4 regions of the Streptomyces sp. NPDC097107 genome follow, and region 3 is predicted to be linked to each of the others. Evidence: riboswitches for the same ligand, from Rfam matches in the RefSeq annotation. Region 3 holds a riboswitch; each other region holds the start of a gene.
What was found. A riboswitch is a leader RNA that binds a small molecule or an ion and turns the genes downstream of it on or off. The one in region 3 is predicted to bind cobalamin.
Positions count from the first base shown of each region.

Region 1 (4,241 bases), on a different contig from region 3:
TGCACCACCAGTTGCACCGTGGTCCGCAGCCGGGTCAGCCCCTTGCGGTCGTACGTCACCGGCTCCCCGTCGACCGCCAACGACCCCGCGTGCGGCCTGAGTCCGCCGCTGAGCAGCCGCATCAGCGTGGTCTTGCCGCTGCCGTTGCGGCCCAGCAGCGCGAGCGCCCGCCCCTCGCGCACCGCGAAGTCCAGGCCGGCGAGCACGGCCGGGCCCTCCTCGTACGCGAAGGACACGCCCCGCAGGGCGACCGGAAACGACGCGGCCGCCTCGCCCCTCTCGATCGTCTCGCTCACGACAGCGGCCTTTCCAGTACGAGGGTGAGGGCGGCCAGCGCCGCCAGCAGCGCGACGCTCGCCGCCGTGAAGGGCGCGGAGACGCGGGCCTCGGGCACCAGGACGCGCAGCGTGCCGTCGTAACCGCGCCCGGCGAGCCCCGACTGGAGCCGTGCCGCCCGGTCGAAGGCCCGCACGAACGCCGTGGCGCCGAGCCCGCCGAGCGAACGCCAGGCGGCGGCCCGGGTGGTGTGGCCCAGCCGCGCGGCCTGCGCCTCCCGTACCCGGCGCACGGAGTCCAGCAGCAGGAAGCTCATCCGGTACGTCACCAGCGCCACGTCGACCACCGGCGCGGGCACCCCGGCCCGCACCAGGCGGGGCAGCAGGTCGGACATCGGCGTGGTGAACGCGAAGAGCAGCACCCCGAGGGAGGCCGCCGAGGTACGCAGCAGCAGCTCACCGGCGCGCACCGGGCCGCCGTCCGCCGCCGTCAGGAACCCGTCCGGGCCCCCGACCTGCACCAGGAGCGGCAGCGCCCCGGTCACGCAGAAGCCCAACGGCACGCGGTACGCCCGCCACAGCCGGCGGCCGGGCACTCCCGCCGGGCCGAGCAGCAGGGCCAGCGCCGTCACCAGGACCAGCGCCGCGCCCGGCCAGGGCGGCAGCGAGATCGCGAGGACGGTCAGCCCCAGCCCGAGCACGGCCTTGTCCACGGGATGGCGGCGGCGCCAGCGACTGCTGTGCGCCGCCGCGTCGATCGGCAGCACTCAGTCCCCTTCGGGAGCGTCCCGCAGTGCCGCCGCCGTCCGCTCCTCGCCCTGCCGCCGGCCCCGGCGCAGCCCGAAGTAGTAGGCCAGCACACCCGCGCCGATCGCGGCCTGCACGGCGAACAGCGCCGACTCGATCTCCCCGGACGGCGGCTCGTACAGCGGCGAGAACCACGGCTCGTAGTCCGGCTCGATCTCCGTGATCGCCGTCTCCGCCTCGGCGTCGGCACCGGCGAACGGCTCCTCCTTGTGATCGCCGAGACCCAGCACCAGCGGCAGCACCGCGAGCGCGGCCACGGCGAGCAGCAGCAGGGCGTTGATCTTCGCGTTGCGGCTCATCGGGACACCGCCTCCGGCTCGTCGGTGCTGCTCTTGCCGGCCTTGGTCAACAGCACGCCCAGCCGCGTCAGTTCGCCCTTGCTGGACTGCACCAGCAGCCGCATCACGATGACCGTGAGCAGGCCCTCGCTCACCGCGAGCGGGATCTGCGTGACCGCGAAGATGGAACCGAACTTGCCGAGCGCGCCCAGGAATCCGCTGCTCGGGTCAGGGAACGCCAGCGCCAGCTGCACGCTGGTGACGCAGTAGGTCGACAGGTCGGCGACGAACGCCCCGAAGAACACCGCGACCATCAGCGGCACGTCGGAGCGGCGCAGCAGCCGGTAGACGGCGTAGCCGGCCCAGGGGCCCACGACCGCCATCGAGAAGACGTTGGCGCCGAGCGTGGTCAGCCCGCCGTGTGCCAGCAGCAGCGCCTGGAAGAGCAGGGTGATGGTGCCCAGCACCGCCATGATCGGCGGCCGGAAGAGAATGGCACCCAGACCGGTGCCGGTCGGGTGCGAGCAACTGCCCGTGACGGACGGCAGTTTCAGGGCCGACAGAACGAACGTGAAGGCGCCGGAGGCGCCGAGGAGCAAGGTGCTCTCCGGGTGCTCCCTGACCTCACGGGTGAGTGACCGTACTCCGTGGACGACGAACGGCGCGGACGCGACACCCCAGGCGATCGCGTGCGCCGGTGGCAGAAAGCCCTCGGCTATGTGCATGGCTCAGCAGACCCTCTCCAGCACCTCGTGGATGGACGACGCGCCTTGGCCGGTCTCCTGGCTTACGGGTACCACCGCCCGTGCTCCGCCTTCCCGGGTACAAGTACCCAGTGGCTGCCCGCGAGGGCCGGAGCCGGACTTCCCGATTCACAGTGGCGAGGGCCGCACCGGCATCACACCGGATTTCCCGTTCACCAAGGCGTGGCGACAGTAGTGCTCCCACCTGGGTGGTGACAAGCGGGCCTCCGGGCCGCCCGGCCCGGCGAACAGGCCTCGGTTTCGCGGAAACACCCGTCGGCCCGCGCTTCCGGCCGCCGTCAGCCGGGCCGGTCCCGCTCGGTCCGCCGGACCACCCTGTCGCGCACCCGTGTGGTCAGCGCGGTCGCGGCGGCGGTGAGGAACACGAAGCTGTAGGCGATCTGCAGGACGGTCACGATCCGCGCCGCCTGGCCCCGGGGGGTGATGTCCCCGTAGCCGACGGTGGCGAGCGTGACCACGGTGAAGTACAGCGCGTCGAGGCGGGTGCGCAGACCGGTGAACTCGCCCGGCTGCTTGGCGAGGGCGTAGTAGGTGGCCGAGAAGACGTGCACGCACAGGACGATCAGCAGGGAGATGACCACACCGGGCCGGGTCTCCGGGCGGTCGACGAGGACGTGACGGATCTGGCGGAGCAGCATCGCGGCCACGAACGTCAGCACCAGGGCGAACAGCAGCCAGCTCAGTACGGGACGCTGCGGGCCCAGATGGTCGAGGGGGAGGAGGAAGTAGGCCACGACCGTGGCCGCCGCGATGCCGGCCCGCACGAGCCAGGGCCGGGCGGCGCGCCAGGCGGTACCCGGGCGGGTGCCGCCCGCCCTCGTGGTGGTGGCCCGGCGCTCGGTCACCGTGCCGTCTCCGGCGCCGCTTTCGGCGGTTCCGCTCCCGCTCCCGGCTCTGTCCGGCGGACCAGCTGGGTGACGACGAAGGCGACCACCGACGCGGTGACGATCAGTGGCATCTGGTCGTACGCGTCCCCGCCCACCAGCAGCACCGCCAGCACCGAACTGGCCAGCGGCAGCCCGGTCACCGCGGCCGCCGCGGCGGAGATGCCGAGGGCGAGGGCCGGGGTCGCGCCGAAACCGGGCAGGCCGGAGCAGGCCATGGCGGTCGCCGTGCCCAGCAGCACGGCCGGGAAGATCGGGCCGCCGCGCAGACTGCCCAGCGCGATGCCCCAGGCCAGCCCCTTGCAGGCGACGAGCGCGACCAGCGCGCCCACGGACCAGGCGTGCGGGTCCGCGGCTAGCTGGGCCAGGGTCGCCTGCCCGGACAGCGCCGCCTCCGCCGGGGAACGGCCGGTGATCAGGGCGTACGCGGCGAGGCAGACGCCGACCGCCGTGGCGCAGGCGACGGTGCGCAGGGCCGTGCGGTGCCGCGTCCAGGAGACGGTCCGGTGGCCCAGCTCGCGGCCCAGCGTGATCAGCACCGCGATCAGCGCCGCCGTCGGGACGCCCCACAGGAAGTCACCCGCGTCCGGGTTGGCGCTCGGCGGCACGTCCTGCAGGGTGAGCGCGCCGATCTTCAGGCCGGTCCACTGACCGAACCCGGTGAAGACCAGGGCGCCCGTCGCGCTGGCCAGCAGACAGGGCAGCAGGAGCACGACCAGTTGGGCACCGGCGAGCCCCGCGCCCTCGATGAGCAGCACCGCCGCCGCCACCGGGCCGCCGAGAATGGTCGAGATCGCGGCGGTGGAGCCGGCGGTCGCGAGGATCGCGCTCGCCCTCGGGTCGTCGGCCGCGCCCGCCCGCCGCACCGCCAGTAGGGCGAGCCCGCTGCCGACGGCCATCAGCGGGGCCTCGGGGCCCAGCACCACACCGAGCGGCAGCGTGGCGAGCGCCGCCAGGACGGTGCCGGGCAGCGCGCGGGGGCCGACGGGCGCGCCGCCCAGCCCGTTCACCGGCAGATGGCCGCCGCCGCCCGGCATCCGGGTCACGATCGGCGCCAGGATCAGCCCGGCGAGCACCAGTGCGGGCAGCGGCCACCACCAGGGCGGGGCGTCGTACCCGGCGGCCTCGGGCAGTGACGTCCACACCCAGTGCTGCAACTCGTGCTGGAGACCGACGAAGAAGAAGCAGGCCAGCGCGATGGGAACGCCCAGCAGTACGCACAGCAGCAACAGC
Region 1 covers NZ_JBIWEF010000005.1:192,838-197,078, forward strand. The annotation lists gene ACIQ1J_RS13600 (ATP-binding cassette domain-containing protein) at 1-296, opposite strand, end outside; gene cbiQ (cobalt ECF transporter T component CbiQ) at 293-1,042, opposite strand; gene ACIQ1J_RS13610 (energy-coupling factor ABC transporter substrate-binding protein) at 1,043-1,381, opposite strand; gene ACIQ1J_RS13615 (energy-coupling factor ABC transporter permease) at 1,378-2,085, opposite strand; cobalamin riboswitch at 2,115-2,299, opposite strand; gene ACIQ1J_RS13620 (potassium channel family protein) at 2,403-2,888, opposite strand; gene ACIQ1J_RS13625 (chloride channel protein) at 2,966-4,241, opposite strand, start outside.
Region 1: it holds a riboswitch for cobalamin, as region 3 does, so the genes downstream of both, ACIQ1J_RS13615 (energy-coupling factor ABC transporter permease) here and ACIQ1J_RS32530 (ABC transporter substrate-binding protein) in region 3, are expected to answer to the same signal.

Region 2 (4,241 bases), on a different contig from region 3:
CTCGCCGAGGGCCTCGCCCACCGGCCGGGTGAGGGTCTTCTCGCGGGCGAACCGCACCCGCACGGGCAGCAGTCCGAGCCCGTCCACGTGTCCGGCCCGGGACTCGACCTCGTCCTCGATGTGCTCGCCGAGCAGCTGGAAACCGCCGCAGATGCCCAGCACGGGCCGCTGTTCGGCCACCCTGCGCGCGATGGCGTCCGCGAGCCCCCGCTCCCGGAGCCACTGAAGCGCCCGGACCGTCCCGCGCGTCCCCGGCACGATGACGAGGTCCGCGTCGGCCAGCTCCTCCGGCCGGTCCGCGAACCGCACCACGACACCCGGCTCGGCGGCGAGCGCGTCCACGTCCGTGAAGTTGGACATCAGCGGGATCGCGCAGACGGCGACCCGCAGCACGTCCTCGCCGACCGGCGGCGCGACGACGGACTCCCGCACGGTCCCCCGCAGAGAGACCCGCAGCCCGTCCTCCTCGTCGATGCCGAGCCCGTGTCGGAAGGGCAGGACGCCGTACGTGTGCCGTCCGGTGAGCCCGTGCAGCATCTCGAGACCCGGTTCCAGCAGCGACACGTCACCCCGGAACTTGTTGACGAGGAACCCGGCGACCAGCGCCTGGTCCTCGGGTGCGAGCAGCGCCACCGTCCCGAAGAACGAGGCGAAGACCCCGCCCCGGTCGATGTCGCCCACCACCAGCACGGGCAGCCCGGCACCCCGGGCGATCCCCATGTTCACGATGTCCGTCCGGCGCAGGTTGATCTCGGCCGGACTGCCCGCCCCCTCACAGATCACCGCGTCATACGTGCCCCGCAGCTCGGCCAGACAGTCGAGCACAGTGCCGAGCAACTGCTGCTGCCGCCCGCCGTGGTAGCCGCGGGCGCTCATCTCGCCGACCGGTTTGCCGAGCAGCACCACCTGGCTGCTGCGCTCGCCGCCCGGCTTGAGCAGCACCGGGTTCATCAGCGCGGTCGGTTCCACGCGGCACGCCTGGGCCTGCATGGCCTGCGCGCGCCCGATCTCGGCGCCCTCGCGGGTGACGAAGGAGTTGAGCGACATGTTCTGCGCCTTGAAGGGCGCGACCTTGACGCCCTGCCGCACCAGCCAGCGGCAGATCCCGGCGGTGACGACGCTCTTGCCGGCGTCGGAGGTGGTGCCGGCGACGAGGAGGCCACCGTTCATGACGTACGTCCCTTCTCGAGGAGGCGACGGCTCACGACGTACGTCCCTTCCCGACGGCCCCGTGCGCGAGCAGCCGCGCGCCCGCGCACACGCCGAGCGCCAGCCAGCCCACGCGCCGGGAGAGCCGGACGGCCCGGACGATGTCGCCGGAACCGGCCCGGACGGCGCGTCCCGCCGCCCCGTTGAGGACGGGCCGGTGCTCCACCCGGCCGCCGTAGGAGAGCGTTCCGCCGAGCCGTACGCCCAGGGCGCCCGCGAACGACGCCTCCACGGGACCGGCGTTGGGGCTCGGGTGCCGTGCGGCGTCGGCGCGCCAGGCCCGTACGGAGCCGCGCGGATCGCCGCCGGCCACGGTGGTCAGTACGGCGGTCAGCCGGGCGCCCGGCCAGCCCGCGAGGTCGTCGAGGCGGGCCGAGGCCCAGCCGTATCGCCGGTACCTGGGGGACTTGTGGCCGACCATGGCGTCCAGGGTGTTCACGGCCCGGAAGCCGAGCAGTCCTGGCACTCCGCCGACCGCGCCCCACACCAGGGCGCCCACCACCGCGTCCGAGGTGTTCTCGGCGACGGACTCCACGACGGCCCGGGCGATCCCGTCGGCGTCCAGCGCCTGCGGGTCCCGCCCGCACAGGTGCGGCAGCCGCGCCCGGGCCGCTTCGACGTCGCCGGCCTCCAGGGCACGGCCGATCGCACGGGCCTCACGGGCGAGCGAGGTGCCGCCGACGACGGCCCAGGTGGCGGCGCCGGTCAGGGCGACGGAGGCGGCGGGGGACCGGCGTACGGCGCGGGTGGCGGCCGTTCCGAGGGCGGCGGCGCCTCCGGCGCAGACGGCCGTGTGCAGCACGCCCCAGCCCCGGTGGTCCCGCCACAGCACCCGTTCCACGGCACCGGCGGCACGGCCGAACGCGGCGACCGGGTGTCCGCGGCGCGGGTCGCCGAGGAGGAGGTCACCGAGGAGGCCGGCGGCGGCGCCGTACGCGAAGACGCGTTCGGCGCGCACGGCTCAGCCGGCCGCGGGGCGGGAGAGCGTGTCGCTGATGTGCCCGGAACCGGTGTACCCGGGACCGCTGTGCCTGGAACCGCAGCCGCGCATGGCGATATGTCCTCACTCAGGGTGTCCGCGCCCTGGTTGAAAGAGACCGGCGGTGAGAGTTCCTGGCTCCCGGGGCTGTACCCCGGTCACAGTGGCGGGACCGCGCCGGATTCGCACCGGGCTTCCTCTCCTGCCGCCGTATTGGCTCCGGCAGTCCACCACGGCCCGCGAACACCCGTCAACCTGGCGTTGACCTGCGGCGGGGGAGTGTGCGAAGCCCCACACGCGGGCGGTGTGCGCCGGCCCGAGAAGAGGCGGGGCGCGGGACGGTCGGTGGCCGTCCCGCGCCCCGCCTCACAAGGCGACGCGCGCGGTGTCCGCGCGTGGTCGCTCAGGCGACGATCAGGTAGATGCCGTACGCCACCGCGGCCGCGCAGGCCGCGAAGCAGGCGTACGCGCCGCTGACCGCGAGGGTCGCGGAGCCGCCCTGTGCGACCGCCCGCTCCTGGCGGGAGAGACCGACGATGCCGAGGGTGAACAGGCCCACCAGGGCCACGGTGGCCACGAGGCTGACCCCGAAGACGGAGCCGAGAGCTGCCCAGTCGATGCTCATGGAGTTCGCTTTCCTTCGTACCCGGGGCGCGGGCTCAGACGGAGGTGGTGGCCGAGGGGGCCTTGGAGTCGGACGCGGAGCCCGGGGCACCGGCCGCGGCCAGGTCCTCGGTCACGCCGGCCGGGGGCGGGGAGACGGCGGCCATCGCCGTGGTCACCACACCGGCCTGCTCGGGCTCGTCGACGACGTTGGTGTGGTCGACGATCTCGCGCCGGGAGAGCTTCCAGATGGCGGCGCTGGAGGCGACCAGGAAGACCGCGACGAGCGCGGTGCCCCAGTCACCCAGGCCGCAGACCCACTCGGCGATCGCGGCGACCAGGGCCGCGGCCGGCAGGGTCAGGCCCCAGGCGACGAACATCCGGGTGGCCGTGGACCAGCGCACCACGCCGCCCTTGCGGCCGAGGCCCGCACCCATCACCGCGCCGGAGACCGAGTGCGTGGTGGAGAGGGAGAAGCCGAGGTGGGAGGAGGCCAGGATGACCGTCGCGGCGCTGGTCTGGGCGGCGAAGCCCTGCTGCGGCTGGAGGTCGGTCAGGCCCTTGCCCATGGTGCGGATGATGCGCCAGCCGCCGAGGTAGGTGCCGAGCGCGATGGCGATACCCGCGGAGAGGATGACCCACATGGGCGGGTCGGAGTCGGGGGCGAGCGAGCCGCCGGCGATCAGGGCGAGGGTGATGATGCCCATCGTCTTCTGGGCGTCGTTGGTGCCGTGGGCCAGCGAGACCAGCCCGGCGGAGGCGATCTGCCCGGCGCGGTAGCCCTTGGCGGCGGCCTTGCCGTCGGCCTTGCGGCCGAGCTTGTACGTCAGCCGCGCGCCGAGCAGCGCCGCGAGGCCCGCGACGAGCGGGGCGGCGATGGCCGGGATGAGCACCTTGGTGACGAGCGCGTCGCCGTTGACCGCGCCGACGCCCGCCGAGGCGACCGCGGCACCGATCAGACCGCCCATGAGGGCGTGCGAGGAACTGGACGGGAGCCCGACCAGCCAGGTCAGCAGGTTCCAGAGGATCGCGCCCACCAGGGCGGCGAAGATGACCTCGGGACGGATGCCGGTCTCGTCCACGAGACCCTTGGAGATCGTGTTGGCGACCTCCACCGAGAGGAAGGCGCCGACAAGGTTCAGGACGGCGGACATGGCCACCGCAACCTTGGGCTTGAGCGCACCGGTCGAAATGGTCGTTGCCATCGCGTTCGCGGTGTCGTGGAAACCGTTCGTGAAATCGAACGCGAGTGCGGTTACCACCACAATCGCGAGGATCAGCGAGAAGCTTTCCATTTACCCAGGCAATCGTTCGAGGTCATTGGCTGGACGAACGTAGGTAACCAGAGTGAACGGAAGATGAACTGGACAGGGCGTCACGGTGACCGGAACCGGCGCCGCCGCCTCCCTCTCCGTGCCCGGCCCGATGCTCTCCGGATACGCGCCTGGCA
Region 2 covers NZ_JBIWEF010000001.1:70,402-74,642, reverse strand. The annotation lists gene ACIQ1J_RS00400 (cobyric acid synthase) at 1-1,170, opposite strand, end outside; gene ACIQ1J_RS00395 (cobalamin biosynthesis protein) at 1,202-2,167, opposite strand; cobalamin riboswitch at 2,296-2,436, opposite strand; gene ACIQ1J_RS00390 (hypothetical protein) at 2,592-2,813, opposite strand; gene ACIQ1J_RS00385 (anion permease) at 2,848-4,086, opposite strand.
Region 2: it holds a riboswitch for cobalamin, as region 3 does, so the genes downstream of both, ACIQ1J_RS00395 (cobalamin biosynthesis protein) here and ACIQ1J_RS32530 (ABC transporter substrate-binding protein) in region 3, are expected to answer to the same signal.

Region 3 (4,241 bases):
AGCGGGACATGCACGGCTGCCCGGAACCGACCGGACGCACCCCACCACATCGGAGGAAACGGCCCGCACGGGTCTTCTCGCCGGCGTCGCACTCCTGCCGTTCGCCGCCAACGCGCTGGCCTTCTACCTCTACTTCCACTTCCAGCACTTCCTGGCGGTGTACGCCGTCGAGCGCGCCTCCAGCGCGTTCTACAGCGTGGTGCTGCTGCTCTGCTTCACGCTGGTCATCGTCGTACAGCCGCTCGCGTCCGGCCTGATCCGGCGCATGCCGTACGCCCTCGCCCTCACGGTCGGGTTCACGGGCCTGGCGGCGGGACTGGCCGTGCTGGCGGCCGGCACCCGGACGGCACTGCTGGCGGGCGGCGCGCTGATCACCCTCGGCGACATCGTGCTGTTCCTCAAGAACGACCTGGAGGCACTGCGCCGCAGCCCCCGCTCCGACGCCGTGGTCTTCGGCCAGCAGCGGCTCGCCGCGGGCCTGGGCGCCTGCGCGAGCGGCGTGCTGGGCGGACAGGTGTACGGCCTCGGCGAACGGGCCGGACACACCGGCTGGTTCTGGCTGCTGGCAGCCGCCCAGTGTCTGCTGCTTCCTCCGCTGCTGCTCACGCTGCGCCGCCGCACGGCGCGGCGCCCTCTCCCCGACGGCGACCATGAAGGAGCACTGACGCGCGATGACACGGACGGGCGGATTCCAGGACGATGACTTCTGGACCGAGTTCCACGACTTCCTCTTCTCCGAGCAGCGCTACGAGCAGGCCGAGGAGCTGCTCGGCACCTCTCCCCTGCTCGCCCTCCCCGACGGATCACGCGTGCTGGACCTGTGCTGCGGGCCGGGCGTCTTCACCGTGCCCCTCGCCCGCCGCGGGCACCGTGTGACCGGAGTCGACCTGAGCCCGGCCATGCTGGACCGGGCACGCAAGCGGACGGCCGACGCCGGTGCCGACGTGACGTACGTCCGGGCCGACGCACGCGAGTACGAGGCACCGGGCGGCTTCGACGTCGTCCTCAACATGTTCACCTCCTTCGGGTACTTCGAGGACCCCGCCGACAACGCGCGCGTACTGCGCACCATGCACACCTGCCTGGCCCCCGGCGGCACGCTCGTCCTGGACCTCGCCGGAAAGGAGCTTCTGGCCCGCAGGGTCACCCCGCCAAAAGTGGTGCGGCGGGGCGGCGACCTGATGGTGCAGACCGACTCCGTGCTGGACGAGTGGGCGCGGCTGCGCAGCGAGTGGGTACTGGTCCGGGGTGATCGGGTGACGCGTGCCACCTTGACGTGGTTCGTCTACAGCGCGGTGGAGCTGCGGCGGATGGCCGAGGAGGCGGGCTTCGCCCGCGTGGAGGTCTTCGGCGGGTTCGACGGACGCCCCTACGACGAGAACGCCGAGCGGCTCGTGCTGCGAGCGGTCCGCGAAGCGTGACGAAGACGCGGGCGTGCGGCCGGGTCCGCACGCCCTTTCGCCGCCGGTTCGGAGGAACGTAGGATCACCTGGTCATCGCCGCGACGGGAGACAGGAAGCCGGTGCGAATCCGGCACGGTCCCGCCACTGTGACCGGGGAGCACCCCTCCGACATGCCACTGCGCACGGCGCGGGAAGGCGGAGGGAACGTCGATCCGGGAGTCAGGACACTGGTCCGTCGCGGGCCCGTCCCAAGGAGCGCGGACTCCAGGAGGCTTCACGTGTCCCAGCTGTTCACCCCTGCCCGCACGCGCGGGTTCCTTCGTGCCACGGCCGCTGCCGTGTCTCTCACATCAGTACTGCTGACCGCCGGCTGCGGTTCGTCCGACGAGAGCGGTGGGGACGCGAAGACCGGCGCGTCCGTGCCCGCGGGCTTCCCGGTCACCATCGACAACTGCGGTGTGCGGACGACGTACGACAGGCCGCCGTCACGGGTGGTCACCATCCACCAGCACCCGGCCGAGCTCATGCTCGCCCTCGGCCTGAAGGACCGCCTGGTCGGAACGGCCTTCCCCGACTCCGCCGTCCTGCCCGAGCTGAAGAAGGACTACGAGTCCGTCCCCGAACTGGCGGAAAGAGAGCCGTCCTTCGAGACCGTCCTGGACGCCGAACCCGACCTCGTCTACGGCGGCTACGGCAGCGCCTTCGACGAGAAGGAGGGCCGCTCCCGCAAGGCGTTCGCCGACGCCGGCATCGACACCCACCTCAACCGCGAGTACTGCGGCGAGAAGCGGGTGACGATGAAGGACACCTACGACGAGATCCGCACCATCGGCACGCTCTTCGGTGTCCCGGACCGGGCCGACGAACTGGTCGCCGACCTCGAAGGCCGCGCCGGCAAGGCCGCCGGCAAGGTCGAGGGCGAGCCCGAGGTGCCAGTCTTCGTCTACGACAGCGGCGACAAGAGCGCCTTCACCGCGGGCGGCAAGAGCCTGGGCACCGAACTGCTCCGGCTGGCCGGCGGCGACAACGTCTTCACCGACCTCGACGACGTCTTCGGTGACGTCTCCTGGGAGCAGGTCGTCGACCGCAAGCCGGAAGTCATCGCCATCTACGACTACGCCGGTGCCGGAAGCGTCGAGGAGAAGAAGGAGTTCCTGCTCTCCCAGCCCGCGCTCTCCGACGTACCCGCCGTCAGGAACAAGCGTTTCGTCGTCCTGCCGCTGACCGCCACCCTGGTCGGCATCCGCTCGGCCTACGCGGTCGAGGACCTGGCCCGCGGGCTGCACCCGGAGAGCTTCCGGTGACCCAGGCCACCACCGGCGGGCCCGCCGAACAGACGGTGCGACGGCCGAAGGCCACCGGCTCGGGAACGGGCCGTACGCGGCTGGCCGTCACGCTGCTGGTGCTCACCGGGTTGCTCGTCGTCTCCGCCACGGCGGGCCTCGCGATCGGCTCCGTGCATGTGCCGCCGGGTCAGGTGTGGGGCATCGTGACGCACGCGCTGGGCGCCGGCTGGCAGGATCCGGACTGGTCAAGGGCCCGGGAAACCATCGTGGTGGACGTGCGGGCGCCGCGGGTGCTGCTCGGTGTGGTCACCGGCGCCGGCCTGGCGGTGATCGGCACCGCGCTGCAGGCCCTGGTGCGGAACCCTCTCGCGGAGCCTTACCTGCTCGGCGTCTCCTCCGGGGCGTCGCTCGGCGCCGTCTCGGTGATCGTGTTCGGCGTCACCGTCTTCGGGCCTCTCTCCCTGTCGGTGGCGGCCTTCGTGGGCGCCCTGTGCGCGCTCCTGCTCGTGTACGCCACCGCCCGCACCGGCGGGCGCATCACCTCGTCGCGGCTGGTGCTGTCCGGGGTGGCGATCGCGGCGGTGCTCACGGCGGTCCTCGATCTGCTGCTGCTCACCACCGACCGGGGCAACGAGGCCCGCGCGGTCCTCGCCTGGACCCTCGGCGGCCTGGGCGGGGTCAACTGGGGCACGCTGTGGCTGCCGAGCACGGCCCTGCTGCTCGGTGTCGGCGTCCTCATGGCGCAGGCCCGCAACCTGAACCTGCTGCTGGCAGGCGAGGAAGCGGCGACCACCATGGGGCTGGACGTGGCCCGCTTCCGCGCCCGGCTGTTCGTCGTGCTCTCCCTCGTCACTGGAGTGCTGGTCGCGGCGGCCGGACCGATCGGCTTCGTCGGCCTGATGATGCCCCACATCGTGCGCCTGTTCGTCGGCGGCGACCACCGCCGGGTCCTGCCGACGGCGGCACTCGGCGGAGCGGTCTTCCTCGTCTGGGCCGACATCGCCGCACGGACGATCGCCGCACCGATGGAGATACCCGTCGGTGTCCTCACGGCGCTGTGCGGCGGGCCGTTCTTCCTGTGGCTGATGCGCCGCGATGCCCGGCGCGGCACCGACCGAGGAGTGGCATGACTGCGACCGCACTGGACGTCGACGGCGTCACGCTCACCGCCGGGGCCCGCCACCTGGTGCGCGACGTCTCCCTGACCGCCCGCCCGGGCGAGACCATCGGGCTCGTGGGCCCCAACGGCAGCGGGAAGTCCAGCCTCCTGCGCACCGTCTACCGGGTCCTGCGCCCCGACACCGGTCAGGTCCGCGTCGACGGCGGCGACGCCTGGTCGCTGCCGGTGCGGCAACTGGCCCGTACCGTGGCGGCGGTGGTCCAGGACTCGGCAGCCGACTTCGATCTCGCCGTGCGCGAGGTCGTCGCCATGGGCCGCACCCCGCACAAACGGCTCCTCGCCGGTGACACTCCCCAGGACGCCGAGATCATCGACTCCGCACTCCTGGCGGTCGACGCCGTCCACCTGGCCGGCCGCTCTTTCGACCGGCTC
Region 3 covers NZ_JBIWEF010000019.1:805-5,045, reverse strand. The annotation lists gene ACIQ1J_RS32540 (MDR family MFS transporter) at 1-703, shown strand, start outside; gene ACIQ1J_RS32535 (class I SAM-dependent methyltransferase) at 672-1,421, shown strand; cobalamin riboswitch at 1,512-1,633, shown strand; gene ACIQ1J_RS32530 (ABC transporter substrate-binding protein) at 1,682-2,707, shown strand; gene ACIQ1J_RS32525 (FecCD family ABC transporter permease) at 2,704-3,819, shown strand; gene ACIQ1J_RS32520 (ABC transporter ATP-binding protein) at 3,816-4,241, shown strand, end outside.

Region 4 (4,241 bases), on a different contig from region 3:
CCAGGGAGCAGGCGACCGCTTCGGGGTCCGGTCCGGCCTGCACCGGGACGGTGGCTCGGGCGGCGGCGCGGGCGATGCGGGTCGCCGGGCGGGAGCGCAGGTAGTACGTGGTCTTCAGGCCCTGCTTCCAGGCGTACGCGTACATCGAGGAGAGCTTCCCGATGGTCGGCGTCTCCAGGAACAGGTTCAGCGACTGGGCCTGGTCGAGGTACGGGGTGCGGGCGGCGGCCATGTCGATCAGGCCGCGCTGCGGGATCTCCCAGGCGGTGCGGTACAGCGCGCGGACGTCCTCGGGGATCCAGGTGAAGCCCTGCACCGAGCCGTTGGCCTCGCGCAGCGCCTCGCGGGTGCGGGCGTCCCAGACGCCGAGCCGCTTGAGGTCGTCCACCAGGTACGAGTTGACCTGGAGGAACTCGCCGGAGAGCGTCTCGCGCTTGAACAGGTTGGACACCTGCGGCTCGATGCACTCGTAGACACCCGCGATCGAGGCGATGGTGGCGGTCGGCGCGATGGCGAGGAGCAGGGAGTTGCGCAGGCCGGTCGTGGCCATGCGCTCGCGCAGCGCCGCCCAGCGCTCCGGCCAGGCGGGCTCGACGCCGTAGTGGTCGGGGTGCAGCACACCCCGGGCCGTCCGGGTCTTCTCCCAGGCCGGCAGCGGGCCGTTGCGCTCGGCGAGATCGGCGGAGGTCTCGTACGCGGCGAGCATGACGCGCTCGGCGATGCGGGTCGAGAGGGCCTTCGCCTCGGGCGAGTCGAAGGGCAGGCGCAGCTGGAAGAAGACGTCCTGGAGGCCCATCGCGCCCAGGCCCACCGGGCGCCAGCGGGCGTTGGAGCGGCCCGCCTGCCCGGTCGGGTAGAAGTTGATGTCGACGACCCGGTCCAGGAAGGTGACGGCGGTGCGGACGGTGGCGTCCAGGCGCTCCCAGTCGATGTCGCCCTTGGCCACGTCGACCAGCGCGCCGAGGTTGACCGAGCCCAGGTTGCAGACCGCCGTCTCCCCGTCGTCCGTGACCTCAAGGATCTCCGTGCAGAGGTTGGAGGAGTGGACGACGTGACCGGGCTCGGCGGTCTGGTTGGCGGTGCGGTTGGCGGTGTCCTTGAAGGTCATCCAGCCGTTGCCGGTCTGCGCGAGGGTGCGCATCATGCGGCCGTACAGCTCACGGGCGGGGAGGGTCTTGCGGGCGAGCCCCGCCGCCTCGGCCCCGCGGTAGGCCGCGTCGAACTCCTCGCCCCACAGGTCGACCAGCTCGGGCACGTCGGCGGGCGAGAACAGCGACCACTGTCCGTCGGCGTCCACCCGGCGCATGAACTCGTCCGGCACCCAGTGGGCGAGGTTCAGGTTGTGCGTGCGGCGGGCGTCCTCACCGGTGTTGTCCCGCAGCTCCAGGAACTCCTCGACGTCCGCGTGCCAGGTCTCCAGGTAGACCGCCGCCGCGCCCTTGCGCCGGCCGCCCTGGTTCACGGCGGCGACCGAGGCGTCCAGCGTCTTCAGGAACGGGACGATGCCGTTGGAGTGCCCGTTGGTGCCGCGGATCAGCGAACCCCGGGCGCGGACGCGGGAGTAGGCGATGCCGATGCCGCCGGCGTGCTTGGAGAGGTTGGCGACCTGGTGGAGGCGGTCGTAGATGGAGTCCAGCTCGTCCTTGGGGGAGTCCAGGAGGTAGCAGGACGACATCTGGGCGTGCCGGGTGCCGGAGTTGAACAGGGTGGGGGAGGAGGGCAGGTAGTCGAGGCGGCTCATCAGCCCGTACAGCGCGGCCACCTCGTCGACCGCACGCGTGGTGTCGTCCTCGGCGAGTCCGGCGGCCACCCGCAGCATGAAGTGCTGGGGCGTCTCGACGACCTTGCGGGTGATCGGGTGCCGGAGCAGGTAGCGGCTGTACACGGTGCGCAGGCCGAAGTAGCCGAAGCGGTCGTCGGCGGCCGGGTCGATCAGCGCGTCCAGGCGGTCCGCGTGCAGCCGTACGAACTCGGCGGTGCGGTCGGCGATCAGGCCCTCGCGGTGACCGGTGGCGACCGACCCGGTGAACGAGGTGACGCCCTGGGAAGCCGCCTCGGCGCGGATGCCGATGGTCAGCAGCCGGGCGGCCAGCCTGGAGTAGACCGGGTCCTCCGAGATGAGCCCGGCCGCCGCCTCCGTGGCGAGCTCCCGCAGCTCGGACTCGTCCGCACGGGCGGACCGGCCGCGCAGTGCGGCTGCGGCGACCCGGCCCGGGTCGGCGCCGGGGAGGTCGGCGGTCAGCTCGGTCAGGGTCCGCAGCAACGCGGCACCGGGCCCGTCGGGCTCCTCGGTCACCGGGGTCGCTGAGGTCGTCACCGGGGTCGCTGAAACCGGGTCGGCTGGCGCGATGGTCACGTGGGGGCACTCCCTCGCTCGGCACGGGGCCTGGGGGAGGGCAGGGGCAGCTCACGAGCGCACGCGGCGTCGCGTCCACCGGCCCACTCCACGAGGCCCGGACGTCAGGCACCCGGACCGGGACGGTACGGGCGCACTGTCGGCAGGTCCTCGGACTGGACATGCGTGTGCACACGTGCGGAGACGCGCGGACACACACAAGTACACCGTTGCGGGACAGTTCCGGATTCGCACCGGATTCCCCTGCGGCGACAGCGAGCACGAGCATACATCTTGTGCCGGGTTCGACGAGCACCCCCAGATGTTGTGTCGCGGAGGAGCCGTCGAGGGGTGGTGCCGGCGTCAGAGCGTCAGTTCATAGGTGAGGAGCGTGATGTCGTCCAGCTCCGGCAGCGGGTTCCAGTCGCGGTCGGGCGTACGGGCGAAACCCATCCGCTCGTAGAGGCGGTGGGCGGTGCGCATGGTGCGCTGGGTGGACAGCACCACGCGCGCGCAGCCCTCGACGGCCCGGGACCGGTCGACGCAGGTCCGTACGAGGGCCTCGCCCACCCCGCGTCCGCGTGCCTCGTGGGCGACGGCGAGCATCCGAATCTCGGCCTCGCCGGGCCGGGCGATGTCGGCCATGGGGCCGCCGGACGGCACGAAGGTCACGCCGCCGAGCACCCGGCCGTCCGCGGCGGCGACCAGCACCTCGGCGGCCGCCGCACGCTTGGCGACGTTTCTCAGCTCGCCGAGGTACGCGTCGCTCTCCCCGAAGTCGAGGAGGCCGTCGCGCAGATAGGCCTGCGCGGTGATCTCACCGAGGGTGCCGTACTCGTCCGTCGCCGCCTGCCGGATCACGAAGTCCATGGCGCCGAGTGTGCCCTGCGGGTACGACGACGGGCCGCCGGATCCGGCGGCCCGCCACGTTGCCGGGGTCAGTGCGAGGTGCCCGCCGTGGCCGGCGGCAGCTCCACCTCGACGCCTGGGTCGCCCGCGTCCGCCGTGTAGTCGCCGGGCTTGGTCTCGTCGACGCCGTCGGGGGCCTTGAGGGCCCGCATGACGAAGGTCAGGACCACGGTGACCACGACGTTCAGCACGAAGGCGGTGAGGCCGATGTAGCCGATCTCGCCGATGCCCGGGATCTGATCGGAGGAGCCGCCGAAGTGCTTCTGCGTCGGCGAGGCGACACCGTAGGCGGCGACCGTGCCGTAGACCATGCCGACCGCCCAGCCGCCGAGCAGCGCCCAGCGGTGGAACCAGCGGGTGAACAGGCCGCCGACCAGGGCCGGGAAGGTCTGCAGGATCCAGATGCCGCCGAGCAGCTGGAAGTTGATCGCGACCGTCTTGTCCATGCCCAGGACGAAGACCAGCGCGCCCACCTTCACCAGCAGGGACGTCAGCTTGGAGACCTTCGTCTCCTGGGCCGGGGTGGCGTCCGGCTTGATGAAGTCCTTGTAGATGTTGCGGGTGAAGAGGTTCGCGGCCGCGATCGACATGATCGCCGCCGGGACCAGGGCGCCGATGCCGATCGCCGCGAAGGCCACGCCGGCGAACCAGTCCGGGAACATGTTCTCGAACAGCTGCGGGATCGCCAGCTGCCCGTTCTCCACCTTCACCCCCGCCGCGATCGCCATGAAGCCCAGCAGCGCGAGCAGGCCGAGCATCAGCGAGTACAGCGGCAGGATCGTGGTGTTGCGCCGGATCACCTCACGGCTGCGCGAGGACAGCGTCGCGGTGATCGAGTGCGGGTACATGAAGAGCGCGAGCGCCGAGCCGAGCGCCAGGGTGGCGTACGTCCACTGGCCGCCGTGGTCCGGCACCAGCCCGCCCTTGCCCGACTCGTCGAACTTGTCGCCCGCCGCGGCGAAGATGTCGTCGAACCCGCCGAGCTTGATCGGGATGT
Region 4 covers NZ_JBIWEF010000008.1:150,146-154,386, reverse strand. The annotation lists gene ACIQ1J_RS20545 (ribonucleoside-diphosphate reductase subunit alpha) at 1-2,356, opposite strand, end outside; cobalamin riboswitch at 2,480-2,641, opposite strand; gene ACIQ1J_RS20540 (GNAT family N-acetyltransferase) at 2,699-3,205, opposite strand; gene mctP (monocarboxylate uptake permease MctP) at 3,274-4,241, opposite strand, start outside.
Region 4: it holds a riboswitch for cobalamin, as region 3 does, so the genes downstream of both, ACIQ1J_RS20545 (ribonucleoside-diphosphate reductase subunit alpha) here and ACIQ1J_RS32530 (ABC transporter substrate-binding protein) in region 3, are expected to answer to the same signal.